Regions from separate parts of the Arthrobacter dokdonensis genome, predicted to be linked through region 1. Evidence: predicted binding sites of a transcription regulator. Region 1 holds the regulator's gene; the other holds the start of a gene.
The links. The regulator LexA, encoded in region 1, represses DNA repair genes until DNA is damaged. The targets are predictions, from matches to a motif close to TCGAACANNTGTTCGA.
Positions count from the first base shown of each region.

Region 1 (8,728 bases):
GCTCGGCCTTGCCGACGCGGATGGGCGGATTGGACCAGATGGTGTTGAAGCGCAGCTCCGGGTCGACGGCGTCGGGCGTGGACGCGTGGACGTTGGACAGGCCCAGGGCCTTCGCGTTGTCGGTGGTGAGTTCGATGGAGCGCTCGTTGACATCCACCGCATGAACGGCGGCGCCGGGGGAGCGCAGGGCCAGGGTCAGCGCCACCGGCCCCCAGCCGCAGCCAATGTCCAGAAGGTTTCCCTCGGCGGCCGGCGGCGGGGCACCGTTCAGCAGGACGGTGGTGCCCTTGTCCACACCGTCCGGGCTGAAAATGCCGCCCGCGGTCTGCAGTGTGCGTTCGGCGCCAGCCAACCACACCGTCAGCGGACGCCGTTTCAGCGGCGTTGACGGCTGTGAAGTGAAATAATGATCTGCGCCCTGAGTACCCATAGTCCTGCCAGATTAGTGGCAATTGCGGCCAAGGGGTATTTGGGCGCTCCGCGGGAGGTGCTGCCGCCGGGCCGTCGCCCTTATCCACAGGACAGCAGGCAAAGGTGTGCCTGTCGGTGCCCGGGACTACGATTGGTATAACCCCACTAAGGAGAACATGACCAACCCATCCGCACCCCACGGTCCCTCCGACGACCACGATCCCCGCGGCACGTCCGCCGCAGGTTCCGCCGGGGATGCCGGCTCGGATCTATCCGTCGCCGAGATCGAGGCCGTCATTGACCGCATCCTGGCCAAGGACGCCGCCGCCGGCCGGGCCGTCCGCGAGGAGGCACGGCTCGACGCCGACGACCCCCAGTCCGGGGCAGGCGTGTCCCACCCGATCATCGGCCGGGCCCAGGCACTCTCGCCGCTGGACTCCGGACACAACAGCTTTGACGGCGACCAGACGGAGCTGTCCGATCGCAACGCCCTGCGGCGCACGGCCAGCCTTTCGACCGAACTCGAAGACGTCACCGAAGTCGAATACCGCCAGCTTCGTTTGGAACGGGTGGTCCTGGCTGGGCTGTGGAGCGAAGGCACCATGGCCGACGCCGAAAATTCGTTGCGCGAACTGGCTGCCCTGGCCGAAACCGCCGGATCTGAAGTCCTGGACGGCCTGGTCCAGCGCCGCGCCAAGCCGGACCCCGCCACTTACCTGGGACAGGGCAAGGCCCAGGAACTGAAGGACATTGTGCAGGCCACCGGCGCGGACACCGTCATCATCGACGGCGACCTTGCCCCCTCACAGCGGCGCACGCTCGAGGAAGTTGTCAAGGTCAAGGTCATCGACCGGACGGCCCTGATCCTGGACATCTTCGCCCAACACGCCCAGTCCCGCGAGGGCCGGGCGCAGGTCGAGCTGGCCCAGATGGAATACCTCCTCCCGCGCCTGCGCGGCTGGGGCGAATCCATGTCCCGGCAGGCCGGCGGCCGCGTCGGCACGGCCGGCGGCGGCATCGGATCCCGCGGTCCCGGTGAAACCAAGATGGAACTGGACCGGCGCAAGATTCGCACGCGCATGGCCAAGCTGCGCCGGGAAATCGCCGCCATGAAGCCGGCGCGGGAAACCAAGCGGGCCAACCGCAAGCGCAACGCCGTACCGTCCGTGGCCATCGCCGGCTACACGAACGCCGGAAAGTCCTCGCTGCTCAACCGGCTCACCGACGCCGGCGTGCTGGTGGAAAACGCCCTGTTCGCCACCCTCGATCCCACGGTGAGAAAGACCGAAACGGCCGACGGCCTCGGCTACACCCTCGTGGACACGGTGGGTTTTGTCCGCTCACTGCCCACGCAGCTGGTGGAAGCATTCCGGTCCACCCTGGAAGAGGTGGCCGATTCCGACCTCATCCTGCACATCGTGGACGCCTCCCACCCGGACCCGGAAGGCCAGATTGCGGCCGTCCGCTCCGTGTTTGCCGAGGTCGGCGCCCTGAAGATCGCGGAAATCATCGTCCTGAACAAGGCGGACATCGCCGATCCCTTCGTGGTGGAACGCCTGCGCCAGCGCGAGCCGCGCACGGTAGTGGTCTCGGCACGCACCGGGCAGGGGATCGATGACCTCCTGGCTGCCATCAGTGAGGCCATACCGCGGCCGGGCGTGGCCCTGACGCTGCTCATTCCCTACGACCGCGGCGATGTACTGAACCGCCTCCACCGCAGTGACGCCGAGATCATCAGCGTCGAACACGGCGAGGAAGGGACGGTTGCCAAGGTCATGGTCCGCGAGGACCTGGCCAGCGAGGTGGAGCCGTTTGTCCAGCATGAGTGAGGCCGCCACCACGGCTGACGCGGACATCGACGCTGAAAGCCCGGAGGCGCTGACCGCCCAGGCGCTGGAACTGCTGGACAGCGCCGTGGCAGCCATGGGCGGCCAGCGCCGCGACGGCCAGCACGAGATGGTCCGACGCGTGGTGGAAGCCATTGAAAGCGGTGACCACCTGCTGGTGCAGGCAGGCACCGGAACGGGCAAGTCGCTGGCCTACCTGATCCCGTTGATCGTGCATTCCCTGACCAGCGACAAACCGTCCGTGGTGGCCACGGCCACATTGGCCCTGCAGGCCCAGATCGTGGGCCGTGACGTGCCACGGCTGCTGGCAGCGCTCGAGCCGCTGCTGCCGCGGCCCATCGACGTCGCCTTGGTCAAGGGGCGCAGCAACTACGTGTGCAAGCATAAGCTTGGCGGCGGTTTCCCCTCCGAGGACTCCTCTGAGGGCGCCCTGTTCAGCCTGGGCGAAGACGCCACCGTGGTGCACCTGCCCGGCGCCAAGTCGGGCCCGTCCTCACCGTTGGGCCGGGAAGTGGTCCGGCTGCGCGAATGGGCCGAGGACACCCCAACGGGTGACCGCGACGAACTCATGCCCGGCGTCACCGACAAGGCCTGGCGCCAGGTCTCGGTCACCTCGATGGAGTGCCTGGGTGCACAGAAATGCCCCCTTGCGGAAGTCTGCTTCTCCGAACTGGCCCGGGCCAAGGGCGCCGAGGCGGACATCGTGGTGACCAATCACGCCATGTTGGCCATCAGCGCCTTTGAAGGCATTGCGGTGCTGCCCGACTACGATGTCGTGGTGGTGGACGAGGCCCACGAGCTCCAGGACCGCGTCACCGGGGCCGTCACCGGCCAGCTGTCCGTGCAGATGGTCCAGGCCGCGGCATCAAGCACACGCAAGCACACCGGCGTCTCGGTGGAGGCGCTCCACGCCGCCGCGACGGCCCTGGACATGGCCTTTTCCGGCACGCCCAGCGGGCTGCTGCCCAACGGGCTCAATGAGGAACACACCGCCGCCATCGAACAGTTGCGCGACGCCGCACGCGTGGCACTCTCCGACTCCAAGCCGGACGGCAATGCAGCGGCGGACGGTGGCCGGTCCATTGCCAGGTCGCGGTTGAACCTGATCTTTGACCTGTGCGAACGGCTGCTCACCGCCCGGGATGCCCGCGAAGTGGTGTGGACCGCCCGGACCGGAACATTTGCCCCGGGCAAGGGCTACCAAAAGGCCGACGACAGCGAACCTCCCGTCATCAACATTGCCCCGCTCAGCGTGGCAGGCAAACTCCGTGAGGGCCTCTTTTCCGACCATACAGTGGTGCTCACCTCCGCCACCCTGGCCATCGGCGAGTCGTTCCAGGCCACGGCCGGCGGCCTTGGCCTGCTGGGTGCGAACGCACCGGCCTGGACGGGAGCCGACGTCGGCTCACCGTTTGACTACCCCAAACAGGGCATGTTGTACGTGGCGGCTCACCTGGCCAAGCCGGGCTTCGGCAATTCTCCCGAACAGCTGGCCGAGTTGGAGGCGCTCATCACTGCCGCCGGCGGCGGTACCTTGGCGCTCTTCTCCTCCCGGAGGGCGGCGGAGGACGCCGCGGAAAAGCTGCGCAAAAAGCTCAAGGTCAGGATCCTGTGCCAAGGGGATTCGTCCATGGCCGGGCTCATCAAGGAGTTTTCCGACGAGCCGGACACGTGCCTGTTTGGCACCATGTCCTTGTGGCAGGGAGTGGACGTCCAAGGCGCTTCCTGCCGGCTGGTGGTCATCGACCGGATCCCGTTCCCGCGTCCGGACGACCCCCTCGTGACAGCACGTGCGCGGGCCGTGGCCCAAAGCGGCGGGGACGGGTTCATCGCCATTTCCGCAACGCATGCCGCCATCCGGCTGGCACAGGGCGTGGGCCGGCTGATCCGTTCCAGCAGCGACCGCGGCGTGGTGGCGGTCCTCGATTCCCGTCTGGCAAACGCCGGCTACGGCGGCTTTCTGCGTGCCGCCCTGCCGCCGTTCTGGTCCACCAAGGACCGCTCCGTGGCCCTCGCGGCGCTCCAAAGGCTGTCCGGGAAGTAGCCGCTTCGCCGTTTGCGGCGCCGGCCCGACATTTTTCCGTCGGCTATCCGACGCGTCGGCCGCGGGCGGCCTTTGGCGTCTCCATTACGCCTCCTACAAAAAATGCCGGCTCCGCCGCTTCGGTTCGCGCACGTCAACAACACGGAAGCGCCCCCGGCCTGGTTGCCGGGGGCGCTGCTGGGTCCCGCGGGGAACGTCTACAGGCTGCGGAGGACGGAGACGACCTTGCCCATGACCGTGGCCTCGTCACCGAGGATGGGCTCGTATCGCGTGTTCTGTGGCAGCAGCCACGTGTGTCCGTCGCGCTGGCGGAAGGTCTTGACCGTTGCTTCGTCCTCCAGCAGGGCGGCGACAATGTCACCGTTGTTGGCCGAGTTCTGCCGGCGGACAACCACCCAGTCTCCGTCGCAGATTGCGGCGTCAATCATGGAATCGCCGGCCACCTTGAGCATGAACAGCTCACCGCTGCCCACAATCTGGCGCGGGAGGGGCATGATGTCGTCAACCACCTGGTCCGCGAGGATGGGCCCGCCCGCTGCGATCCGGCCCACAAGCGGGACAAAGGCAGTGTCCGAGGAACTGCTCAGCTGGGCAAAGTTCAGGCCATTGGAACTGCGGACCTGTTCCGGCTCGTTGACGCCTTCGATGGCCACGACGCCGTTGTCGATGACCAGGGGGATGAGCACTTCCATGGCGCGCGGGCGCTTGGGGTCGCGGCGCAGGTAGCCGTGGCGTTCGAGCTGTGTGAGCTGGTGGGTGACGCTGGAGAGACTTGCCAGTCCCACGTCGTCGCCAATCTCCCTCATGGACGGCGGATATCCCTTGTCGGCGATGGAGCGTTGGATGCATTCCAGAATCTTCTTCTGCCGCACCGTCAGCCCTTTCATGCCGGCCCGGCTGGGAGCCTGCGGGATTCGATGCGGAGGTTCGGGTAGTGCCATGTTCCTTCGATCCTTTCTGCGGATGCAGCCAATAATGTCGGTGCCTGCTCTGGGTCGGTGCCGCCCGGTGCCGCTCGGTGCAACTCCGGGCCCGCTCAATGTCAGTGCCTGCTGGTGGACTGCTCCTGTTGGCTCCTGTTGGCGCATCCTGTACCTCAAGATTAAGCCCGCGATGGACGAATTTCAAACATTTGTTCTATCGAGTCTTGGCAGGAGTCGTTAATAGATGCTAAAACTGATACTACGAAGATAGAACATATGTTCTATCGAACGAACAGCGTATGGAAGTCCGGTCGCCAGAAGCTTTTGCGGTTCCCCCTGGGACCACAGGTGACAGGCCCCTGGCGCGAAAGGAACAAAGTCATGAGTGCATTGGTGATTTCCCATGCAAGCCCCGTCGGAGCGGCGGCCTTCCAGGCGCCCGCAACCATGCCGCTGCGGCTGACGCGCCGCGGCCGCATGCTGCTGCTGGGGCTTCCTGCCCTGGCGGTCACAGCCGTCCTGGCGTTTGCTCTGTTGGCGTTCGTGCTGGGCTCCCTGGCCAGCCCCGCGAATGCGGCCACCAAGGACAGTGCCGCGGGCCTGGCCGCGTCCACCGTACCCGTCACTGTGCTCCAGGGCGACAGCCTGTGGTCCATCGCGGCGGCCGCTGACTCCACCCGTGACGTCCGTGACGTCGTGGCCGACATTGTGACCCTGAACGAACTAGGCAGCGGCGTCCTCCAGGCCGGACAGCGCCTGTACGTGCCGCTGGGCAAATAGTCCCCAGCCGCTCCCACTGCTCGCAGGCTCCCAGCGGGTCCCTCGCGGCTGTGGGCCCACCACCCGCTCCCACTGCTCGCAGGCTCCCAGCGGGTCCCTCGCGGCTGTGGGCCCACCACCCGCTCCCACTGCTCGCAGGCTCCCAGCGGGTCCCTCGCGGCTGTGGGCCCACCACCCGCTCCCACTGCTCGCAGGCTCCCAGCGGGTCCCTCGCGGCTGTGGGCCCACCACCCGCTCCCACTGCTCGCAGGCTCCCAGCGGGTCCCTCGCGGCTGTGGGCCCACCACCCGCTCCCTGCGGGGCGTGATGGGTACAGGTCGGGGGGGCATGGGACGTCACAAGTTCTCTTCCCACGGCCCTGCCACTTAAACTGGAAGCATGGACCAGTTTGAACGCCTCAGCCAGTTGCCGCTTCGCGACGATTTGCGCGGCCAGCATCCCTATGGCGCCCCGCAGCTGGACGTTCCCATCCTCCTCAACGTCAATGAGAACACCTTCGGCGTTCCGCTGGATGCCAAGGAAGCCATCCTCAAGGCCGTTGCGGATGAACTGGACGGGCTGAACCGCTACCCGGACCGGGAGTTCACCGAACTGCGCAGGGCCCTCGCCGCATATCTGGGCCACGGCCTGACGGCAGACAACATTTGGGCCGCCAACGGCTCGAACGAGGTCCTCCAGCAGCTCCTCCAGGCGTTCGGGGGCCCCGGACGCAGCGCCATGGGATTTCCCCCCACTTATTCGATGTACCCGTTGCTGGCCAGCGGTACCGGCACCGCCTACGTCGCAGGCACCCGGGGGAACGGCTTCAGCCTTTCCGCGGCGTCCGCCGCCGAGCAGGTGCGGTCCCTCGCCCCCAACGTGGTGTTCCTTTGCTCACCCAACAACCCGACGGGCACGGCCCTGGGACTGGACGTCGTCGAGGCTGTTTATGAGGCCGGGGAGGCCTCCGAGGCGATCGTGATCGTCGATGAGGCCTACGCTGAGTTCGCCCACGCAGGCACGCGGAGCGCCCTGGCCCTGCTCGAGGGGCGTCCTCGCCTGGTGGTGTCGCGCACCATGAGCAAGGCCTTCGCCCTGGCTGGTGCCCGGGTGGGCTACCTCGCGGCAGCGCCCGAGATTTCCGACGCCGTCCGGCTTGTGCGCCTGCCCTACCACCTCTCCGCGATCACCCAGGCAACCGCTGTCGCGGCCCTCCGAAACTCGGACGCGCTGCTCGCCAACGTGGAGGCCATCAAGGTCCAGCGCGACCGCATCGTGGACGAACTGGTGCGGATGGGCCTCGCGCCGGCCCCGTCCGATTCGAACTTCGTCTTTTTCGGCGGCCTCGCGGACCCGGCCTCCGTCTGGGAACAGCTGCTTGCCGCCGGCGTGCTGATCCGTGACGTCGGGATCGCCGGCCACCTGCGGGTCACCGCCGGCACGGAGGCCGAGACCAGCGCCTTCCTTGACGGACTGCGCGCCATCCTGGCGAAATAGCCCTGGGACCGGCCCGGCGTCGTGCCCCGCTGACGCCCGTGGCCGCCGCTGGGCCGGGCAGGGCACACCGCCAGTGCGTCTAAACTGGTGGTACACCAACACCAAAGTTGCCGGTGCCATGCCATGCCCGGCAGCAGGCGCCCGACGAAGCAAAGGACCGTTGAACCATGACCGAGAACCGCCCGCAGCCCGGCCGGGGACGCACGGCACGCCTGGAACGCGCCACGAGTGAATCCAGCGTGCTGGTCGAAATCAACCTGGACGGCACTGGGGTTTCGGAGATCGACACGTCCGTGCCGTTCTACGACCACATGCTCACGGCGCTCTCCAAGCACTCGCTGATCGACATGAAGGTCAAGGCCACCGGGGACACTGACATCGACGCCCACCACACGGTGGAAGACGTGGCGATCTCGCTGGGCGAGGTGCTGCGCGAGGCCCTCGGCGACAAGGCCGGAATCCGGCGCTTCGGCGAGGCCACGATCCCGCTGGACGAGGCGCTGGCCAACGCGGTGGTCGATGTATCCGGCCGTCCGTACCTGGTCCACAGCGGCGAGCCGGCGGGCCAGGAATACCATCTCATCGGCGGCCACTTCACCGGGTCACTGACCCGGCACGTCTTTGAGGCCATCACCCTGCACGCACGGATCTGCCTCCACATGACAGTCATCGCAGGCAGGGATCCGCACCACATTGTCGAATCCCAGTTCAAGGCCTTTGCCCGCGCCCTGCGGTCCGCCGTGGAAAAGGACCCTCGCGTCACCGGCATCCCGTCCACCAAGGGGCTCTTGTGAGCGGGACAGCGGCGCAACCCGCCCCGCGGCCGGCCGTCACGGTCCTGGACTACGGGTCCGGGAACGTCCGCTCGGCCGTGCGCGCGCTCGAACGTGCCGGGGCCGCGGTGACCTTGAGCGCGCGCCCCGACGACGTCCTGGGCGCCGACGGCCTTGTGGTGCCCGGAGTGGGCGCGTTCGGTTCAGTCATGGCGGAGCTGAAGTCGGTCGACGCCATCCGCATGATCGGACGCCGTGTCGCCGGCGGCCGGCCCGTCCTGGGCATCTGTGTGGGACTGCAGGTCTTGTTTGAGGCCGGTGTGGAACACGGCGTGCGCGAAGAAGGGATGGGGGAGTGGCCGGGAACCGTGGAACTGCTCCCGGCGGAAGTGGTCCCGCACATGGGCTGGAACACGGTCAAGGTCCCGGAAGGCTCCCTGCTGTTCAACGGCGTGGAGAACGAGCGCTTTTACT
Region 1 is NZ_CP029642.1:1,908,160-1,916,887, forward strand. Features, by position in the region: gene DMB86_RS08505 (class I SAM-dependent methyltransferase) at 1-430, opposite strand, end outside; gene hflX (GTPase HflX) at 588-2,240, shown strand; gene DMB86_RS08515 (ATP-dependent DNA helicase) at 2,233-4,302, shown strand; gene lexA (transcriptional repressor LexA) at 4,500-5,243, opposite strand; gene DMB86_RS08525 (LysM peptidoglycan-binding domain-containing protein) at 5,607-6,005, shown strand; gene DMB86_RS08530 (histidinol-phosphate transaminase) at 6,384-7,481, shown strand; gene hisB (imidazoleglycerol-phosphate dehydratase HisB) at 7,649-8,275, shown strand; gene hisH (imidazole glycerol phosphate synthase subunit HisH) at 8,272-8,728, shown strand, end outside.

Region 2 (8,728 bases), 1.4 Mb from region 1:
TCCTGGAAGTAATCGTGGGAGGCGTGGCCGGGCGAGCTGGCCGTCGCCGACGCCACTGCGTATAGCGTGGTCAACCCCGGCTGGGTGGCATTCCGCCGGGCCACGGCGGGCATGGTGGAGACCAGCCCCCCGCTCTCCCCGCCGATGTCCCGGTGGGCGCGCCGGTCGCGTTCCTTCAGGACGGCCGTGAGCAGTTCCTGCTTGCTGCTGAAGTAGTGGAACAGGGTGGCCTCGCGCACGCCCACCCGTTCGGCGACGCGTTTGAGGGCCGTGCCCTCAAAACCGTCCGTGGCAAAGATGTCGGTGGCCGTCTGGATGATTTGCTCCCGGCGTTCAACGCCCTTGGCGTACCGCCCGCGGGATTGCGGAATCGACATGCCTCCCAGTCTATTTCACGCGGGCTGACAAAATCTAGTCATACTTTGTTTTTACCGGGACGCTGTCCGCATGACAGCCGCACCCCGCCCTGAACCGCAGACCCCACCCGATGCCCGGCTGCGCGACCTGGCCCGTTCCTTCTCGCTGGAGCAGCAGGTCTGGCTGCTGGCCGGCGCGGACGTCTGTCCACGCGGGCCATCCCGGAGATCGGCCTGGGTCGGATTGTGCTCTCCGACGGGCCCTCGGGCGTCCGCGGGGAGGATTTTGACGAGCGGCACGATTCCCTCTCCCTGCCGTCCTCATCGGCCCTCGGGGCCAGCTGGAGCCTGGACGTCGCGCGCCGCTACGGCCAGGTGGTGGGCCAGGAGGCGCGCCGCAAGGGCGTCCACGCCGTGCTCGGCCCCACCATCAACCTCCACCGTTCGCCGCTGGGCGGCCGCCACTTTGAGGCGTTCAGCGAAGATCCCGTCCTGACGGCCCGTCTCGCGGCGGCCTATGTGGACGGCGTGCAGTCCATGGACGTCGGCGCCACCCCCAAGCACTACATCGCCAACGAGGCCGAGACAGACCGCTCCTGCCAAGGCACAACATTTCCCCGCTGGAAGGCCTGCACAGCGCACTGCCCGCGGACGTCGTCGTCCGGTACTCCCGCAGCGCGAAGGTGGCCGAGGGCCTGCAGGAATTCCCACGCGGCAAACTCCACAACCCCGTCAGCGGCGTTCCCGGCATCCGCGTGACGTTCTTGGACGCAGCCGGGGCCGGGGTCAGCGGCGAGGACCGGCTGGCCTCCCGCCTGATTTGGTTTGGCGCCAGCACCCCGGAAGGGACCTCGGCGATCCGGCTGGATACGGTGTGGACGGTCCCTGCCGCAGGGGCGCATACCGTGGGCATCGGCACGGTCGGGCAGGTCAGGCTGACCATTGACGGCGCTGACGTTTTTGACGATGAACTCATCGACAGCACCAATGTACTGGGAGCGGCCCTGTTCGCGCCGCCGCAGAAGACCTTCGACGTCACCGCGGCTGCCGGCGGAAAAGTATCCCTGACGGCCGAATACCGGCTGCCGCCGAACCAGACGACACCCTTGACGGCGATCCTCCTCGGCGAGGAAGCAGCGGCGGGTGATCCGGCCGCGGAGATTGCCGAGGCCGTCGAGAACGCGCGGGGCGCCGACGTCGCGATCGTGGTGGTCGGCACCAACGCCGCCATCGAGTCTGAGGGTTTTGACCGCGAAAACCTGGACCTGCCCGGCCGCCAAAACGAACTGGTGGAGGCGGTTGCCGCAGCGAATCCGCGCACCGTTGTGGTGGTGATCTCCGGTTCGCCCGTGCTCATGCCATGGCGGGAAAAGTCGGGGCCGTGCTGCTGGGCTGGTTTGGCGGGCAGGAGTTTGGGGCCGCGATCGCGGACATCCTGCTGGACATCGCCGAACCCGGGGGCCGCCTGCCCACCTCCTGGCCGGCCGCACTGGCGGATGTGCCCGTGTTGAACACCACACCCGTGGACGGGCAGCTGGTGTACGGCGAGGGTATCCATGTCGGCTATCGGGCCTGGCTGAGGCAGCAGGCCGCCGGTGGGGCGGCGCCGGCATATCCTTTTGGCTTCGGCCAGGGCTACACCTCGTTTGTCCTGGGACATCCGGCGGTTCTGCCGTCGGGCCAAGGTACCGGTGTCCGGCTCCTCGGGCAACGTGGAGGTCCAGGTTCCGGCGCGTGCCTTTGCCCATTACGACGGCGGCTGGCAGCAGGAACCCGGTGTCTTCAGGGTCCTCGTGGGCAGGCATGTGGAGGACGATTTCCAGGCGCGGAGGTGGAGATCGGCTGACTTCGGCCGCTCCGCAGCCCCACACGTCGGCCGGGACCGCTACCGAGCCCGTTCCACCCGCTTTTCATCCCAGACCGGTTCCTCGGATTCATACACCTTGCCGTCGGAGCCGAAGACCAGGAAGCGGTCAAAGGAGCGGGCAAACCAGCGGTCGTGCGTGACGGCCAGGACGGTCCCTTCGAAGGAGTCGATCGCCTTCTCCAGCGCCTCTGCTGAATGCAGGTCCAGGTTGTCGGTGGGCTCGTCGAGAAGCAGCAACGTGGCTCCAGAGAGTTCAAGCAGCAGGATCTGGAAGCGCGCCTGCTGGCCGCCGGACAGGGAATCGTACTTCTGCTCGGAGCTGGAGGCCAGGCCGTAGCGGTCCAGTGCACCGGCGGCGGCCTCGCGGCCCAGACCGGAGCGGTGCTCGTCGCCACGGTGCAGGATGTCCAGCAACGTCCGGCCAAGCAGGTCCGGCCGGGCGTGGGTCTGGGCAAAGAAGCCGGGCCGGATGCGGGCGCCAAGCTTCACCGAGCCCTGGTGCGGCACGTGGGCAATTTCGACGTCGGACACCGGTTCGTGTTCCTTGTCCGGATCGGAACCGCCGGCTGCGAGCAGGCGCAGGAAGTGGCTCTTGCCTGAGCCGTTGGAACCCAGAATTCCCACCCGGTCGCCGAACCAGATCTCCGCGCTGAACGGCTTCATCAGCCCCGAAAGCTCCAGCTTTGTGGCCACGACGGCTCGCTTGGCCGTGCGCCCGCCCTTGAGGCGCATCTTCACGTTCTGTTCGATCGGAAGCGCCTCGGGCGGACCCTTTTCCAGGAATTGCGCCAGGCGCGATTGCGCCGCCTGGTAGCGGTTCGCCATGTCGGAGCGGAACGCGGCCTTGTTCTTGTACATGTTGACGAGTTCCTTGAGCTTGACGTGCTCCTCATCCCAGCGCTTGCGCAACTCCTCAAAGCGGGCATTGCGGTCCTCGCGCGCCTTCACGTACGATTCAAAGCCGCCGCCGTGGGTCCAGCTGGACGCGCCGTTGATGCCCGGCTCCAGGGTGACGATCCTGTCCGCGGCGTTGGCCAGCAGTTCCCGGTCGTGGCTGACGAACAGCACGGACTTGTCCGACGCAGCCATTTTCGCCTCGAGCCAGCGCTTGCCCGGGACGTCCAGGTAGTTGTCCGGCTCATCGAGCAGCAGCACCTCGTCCGGACCGGCAAACAACGCTTCCAGCACCAGGCGCTTTTGCTCGCCGCCGCTGAGGGATGAGGCCTTGCGGTACTGCGCCGAATAGAAATCCATGCCCATGGCGGCCATGGTGACTTCGTCCCAGGTCGTTTCCATTTCGTACCCGCCCGCATCACCCCAGTCCGCGATCGCCTGCGCGTAGGCCATCTGGGCGGGCTCGTCGTCGCGCTCCATCATGGCCAGTTCGGCTAAGTCCACCGCCTTCCCGGCGCCGGAAATGTTGGCGGAGGCGACGGACAGCAGCAAGTCCCGGACGGTGCTGTCGTCGCGGACCTGGCCCACGAACTGGCGCATGACTCCCATGCTGCCGGAGCGCGAAACAACACCCTCATCAGCCTTGATGTCCTGGCAGATGATGCGCAGCAGAGTGGTCTTGCCGGTGCCGTTGGGGCCGATCAGTGCCGTCTTTGTGCCGTCGGCGACGCGGAAGTTCACCCCGTTCAGCAGTTGCCGGCCGTCGGAGAGAAAGTAGTCAATGTTTGCAACGTCGATGTGTCCCACCGGTTAATCCTCCCATCTTTCCGCCCCGTCCAATTCGCCGTGGCCGCGGTCCCGCCGATGGGGAGGTGGGGTTAAAGCCCCTGCGAATTGGCCTGCCGGCATGACGACTTCAAGACGCCGATGGCGGCGAGGATTGAAGCATGAAAGGTTCCGTGTCCAGCAGGCCTGCACCGTCCTGGTTCATTGGCCACCCCGTGGTCGAGCACCGAGCTCTGCGAGGGCGTCGAGACCCTGGGCCCGGTGGTCGGGCTGCGATCTCTGCGGGGGCGTCGAGACCCTGGTCCCGGTGGCTGGGTCTGTCAGCTGTCGGGTTGGTTGTTGTTGTTGGGGTGTTTGAAGTTGTAGTCGAGGAGGCTTTCGAGGGGGCTTTGACTTAGGTCGATCCGGGGTGCCGGGCCGGTTGTTGGGCGGTTTTTGTGGTGGCTGGGGTTTTTGGCGAGGCGTTTTTTGAGCCATTTGGGGTAGGCCGGTGGCTGGGTGTCGCGGGGTGCGGGGGCGTGGTATTTGCCGGTGGGCGAGGTCCAGCCCACGCGCCCGTCGGCGGTGGTGCAGGGCTTCCAGCCGCGCAGCTTGATCCCGGCCCGGTCCGGGTCCCGGTCCTGGCGGTAGCGGCCGTGGCGGTCCTTGTCGTCACGGAAGTGACGCAGCGCGTGATGGAGGCGGCAGCCCGGGTGGGTGTTGGCCCTTGTGGTGGGCCCGCCCTGGCCGTAGGCGATGACATGGTCGATGTCGGCGGTGATGGCCGGGTTGGTGCAGTTCGGGAACGAACACGTCTCGTTCAACGCCCGCAGCAGGGTTTTCTCGGCTTCCCGCAGCCGGTACCGTTCCGGGGCCAGCTCCGCCAGGGGCACGTTGGTGACGGGATCGGTGAGCACGCGCAGGAACGCCCCGGCGTTCGCCAGGAGCCTGCGGGCGGTTTCCTCCGGGATCGGCCCGTGCCCGGCCAGCTGCGCCGGTTCGTTCGTGGCTCCGAGCAGGCCCAGGACCGGGACCGTGATGATCACCTGCGCGCCCGGCAGCGGAGGCCCGGTGATCGCCGCCCCGTTGCGGGCGGCCTCGAGCTGGTCCAGGTAGTCCTGCACGGGATCCTCCAGCAACCCGTCGACCACCCCGTCCACCAGGGCGCCGGCAAGCCCGGCAACCAGCTCCCCAATCATGCCACCGGTGACACCGGAGCCGCCGCCCGTGCCGCCGTTGGTGGCTCCATTCGTGCCGCCGCCCGGGACGGAACCGTCCCCTCGGGCATGACCGTCCCGCATCACGGAGCCTCCGACCGTGCCGCCGGTGCCGGATGCCGTGCCGGTGCTGCCGGTGCCGGGTGGGGTGTCGGGGCAGAGGGTTCCGGTCAGGGGGATGTTTTCCGGGTTGGTCTCCCAGGCCCTGGCGCGGGCGTCGGCGTCCCGGGTCAGGGGCCCGATCACTTCGTGCGAGGGCCCGTGGGCCCAGTCCGGGACCACGTCCACCAGCGTCAACCCGGTATACCGGCCCTCTTCCATCGGGGTGGGGCTGGTGATGGTGTACATGTCCAGGATCTGGCCCGAGAACGGGTCGCTGATGAACCGTGCACCCACGTACGGGCCGCCGACAGGCCCGCCATTGCGGCCGCCGGCCACAGTGTGGCTGCCGTCCGGAGCGCCAGCGGCGCCGCCGGCATTGTTTCCTCCGGGCCCGTCGTGGCGGGTGTTGCCGTTGCTTCCGCCGGTGCTGCTTGAGCCGCCGTTGCTCCTGTCGCTGTCTGCGCCGGTCGTGCGGTTGTCGCTGTTGCTGAGCCCGGCGGTGGTTCCGCGGGTGGTTCCGGCGTTACTGTCGCTGTCGCTGAGCCCGCCGGTGGTTCCGCCGTTGGTTCCGGCGTTGCTGCCGCCGGTGGTGTTGGTGGTGCCTTCGTTGGTGGTGGTGGGGAGGGGTTGGTTTAGGAGGAGGAGGGTGGCGGTGTCGGCTTGGAGTTGGCCGGGGGTGCGGTGTTCGTCGGGGCCTTGTTGGGTCCGGGCGAGGCGCGTGCATTGGACGTAGGCGCCCTGGGCTGCCGGGGCGGGGATGTGCAGGGTCAGCCAGGACATGCCGTCCTTGCCCGGTTCGAGGGTGAGGGAGCGTTTGGCGATGGCCTGGCGGGTGCGGGTGGTGAGGGTTTCCGGGTGCAGGCCCTCGCGCATCCGCCGGGCCCGGGAGGCGAACCCGCCGGCGGTGGTGCCCGGCGCGGCGGCGAGCAGGCGGGACTCGAACGCGGTGATGTCGGCCGGGGCCAGGGACGGGGTTTGGGCCAGGGTGCCGGTTTCACCCAGGACCGTGCATGCGTGCCGCCAGGACAGGGTGCCGGTTTCCAGGGCGGTAAGGGTCTCGGGGTGGTGGGCGAGCAGTTCCACGGCCTGGCGGGCCAGGGCGGCCGCGCTGCCCTGGGCGATGCACAGGGTCGTGGCGATCTCGGCGGTCGCGGAGGCTTCGCCCAGCCCGGCCTGCCACGGATCCAGGGCCACCGCGGCCGATTCGACGGCGGCGGCGGCCAGGTGGCGGGCGAGCAGGGCCGCCTTCAACGCCGCGGTCCTCCCCTCCAGGACCCGCACCGCGGCCAGGGCGGCGATGGTGGCGTCCTGCACGGTGCGCGCGACCTGGACCCGCGAGGCCGGTTCCGGCTCCGGGGCCGGGTGCCGGGTGTACGCCGGCAGCCCGGCCAGCCCGGGCGTGTCGGGGCCGAAGGGTTCAATGGAGGGAAGGGACACGGCGGCGATGAGGGCCGCCACATCCGCTGTGGCGGGAACTCCCCCGCTGCCGGGGCCGCTCTCCGGCCTGTCCATGACACCAAGCCTACGCCCTATATACCACACTCTCAATAGTTTCTAGAACATTAGTTCTAAACAGTTTCCGCCCCGCCCACGCCACCAATCCCCGGACCCAGCGGCTCCACCATCGGAGTACTGACGGGCCCTACCGCCGGGGCGGGGAGTCAACAGGCTCGACCGCCGGCGCGTGGCCTGGATCACCGGACCGCACCTCGGCCACGTCGGACGACCACCAGGTGGCGGATTCAGCCCTCACGGCGCGCCAGGCGTCCCGCTGCAGCAACCGCACAAAGGGCCAATGAGGAGCAGATTGCCATTGATACGGCCATCGGAACGGCGGTGTGCTGCCCGGCGATGCCGGTCAGGGGACTTACCAGGCCACCGAAAAGGAACTGGACGGTCCCGAGCACCGCCGAGCCGGCGCCCGCCCGCCCGGGCACGCGGCCCTGCGCCATGGCGACGGCGTTGCCCATAATGAAGCCGACGCAGGCCTGGTTGACGAAGAGGTGGACCAGCGTGGGCCAGCCGGTAACGCCCGCCAGAATGAGGGCGAGACCCGCGATATTGACCACGCATGCCGTCGTGATCGCCGTCCGTAGGATCAGTCCCGGCTCGATCCGATCCACAAGCCTTGTGTTGACAAGGGCTCCCACGATGGAGCCTCCAGCATTGACCGCAAAGATCACCGAGTAGCCCAACGCTGAGAAGCCAAGCACGCTTTGCAGCACGAAGGACGAGGCGGAAATGTAGGAGAACAGAGACCCGAAAGTAAACCCAAACGCCAGCGAGTAGGCCATGAACGCGCGGTTGCGCATGACCCCCAAGGAGATGCTTACGACGCCGGCCAGGCCGCCACGGTGGCGCTTGTGCACCGGCAGGGTCTCCGGAACCACAAACACCGATCCGGCCAGCATCAGCAGCCCGAAACCTGCAAGCGCCCAGAAGGCAACCTGCCACGGGGCGACACTGGCGATGACACCGCCGAGCAGTGGCGCAACGACAGGTGCGAGGGAAGTAATGGTTGCCAGGACTGAGAAGAGCTTGGCCGCCTGGCGGTCTGTCACTATATCTGAGACGACGGCCCGCGCTATCACCACGCCCGCGGCACCAGAGACACCCTGAACCGCGCGGAGGGCAATGACGACGCCGATGCTGGGAGCCACCACGATGGCCAGGCAGGTGGCCAAAAACAAAACGTTGCCCGCCACCATCAATCGGTGCCGCCCGACCATGTCCGAGATTGGGCCGAGCAGGAACTGTCCGACGGCCATGCCCACCATGTACGTGGTCAAGGTCAGCTGAACTGCGGAAGCAGAAGTTTGGTAATAGTCGGCCACCCGCGGCATCGACGCCAGGTACATGTCGGTTGCCATGGGACTGACGGCGCTGAGGATTCCGAGAGCCATCACAAGTATGACCCGGTCCTTGCTGCCGGAAAGCCGCAGTCGCGAGCGGAAGGCGTCGTCGGGGTTCACTGCGGTCATGGACCATCCTTCAGAGGTCAGGCGGATCGGGAAGAACTTGCCCACACTACCGCTGGAGGCGCCCCGGAGGCGCGTCGGTGGAAGATGCAGGACAGCGGCTCGCGTGCCCTGCCGGATCGGGGCTTGATTCCAGAGCCCAAATGTTACGCCGCTTAGTTCACTGACGCCGTGGACTCCGTGGGCATGGGCGAGGCTGAGCTCGATGTCGGGTTCAAACAGGGGGTGGCGCCCGACGTCGGACCTGCCGGCAGGGCGGCCGTGGCAGCCGGGTGCTCCGTTGCCACAGGCGCACATTTAGTTGGCGCAGGCGTCGTGTCCGCGGGGACGCTTCCCGTGTGGCCCGCGCTGGGTTCCGTCTTCGGCGTCGCGCTGGCGCTTGGCGACGGGCTGGGGCTTGGCGTCGGGCTGGCACTGGGCGTCGGCTCCGCCGTCGCGCTGGCACTGGGCGTCGGCTCCGCCGTCGCGCTGGGGCTGGGCGTCGGCTCCGCCGTCGCGCTGGCGCTTGGCGTCGGGCTGGGGCTTGGCGTCGCGCTGGCAGTGGGTGTT
Region 2 is NZ_CP029642.1:461,140-469,867, forward strand. Features, by position in the region: gene DMB86_RS02105 (TetR/AcrR family transcriptional regulator) at 1-377, opposite strand, end outside; partial or broken gene DMB86_RS02110 (glycoside hydrolase family 3 C-terminal domain-containing protein) at 448-2,182, shown strand; gene DMB86_RS02115 (ABC-F family ATP-binding cassette domain-containing protein) at 2,242-3,924, opposite strand; gene DMB86_RS02120 (DUF222 domain-containing protein) at 4,224-6,713, opposite strand; gene DMB86_RS02125 (multidrug effflux MFS transporter) at 6,944-8,182, opposite strand; gene DMB86_RS20820 (hypothetical protein) at 8,366-8,728, shown strand, end outside.
Region 2: the regulator LexA is predicted to act here: its motif matches at 6,757-6,772, upstream of DMB86_RS02120 (DUF222 domain-containing protein).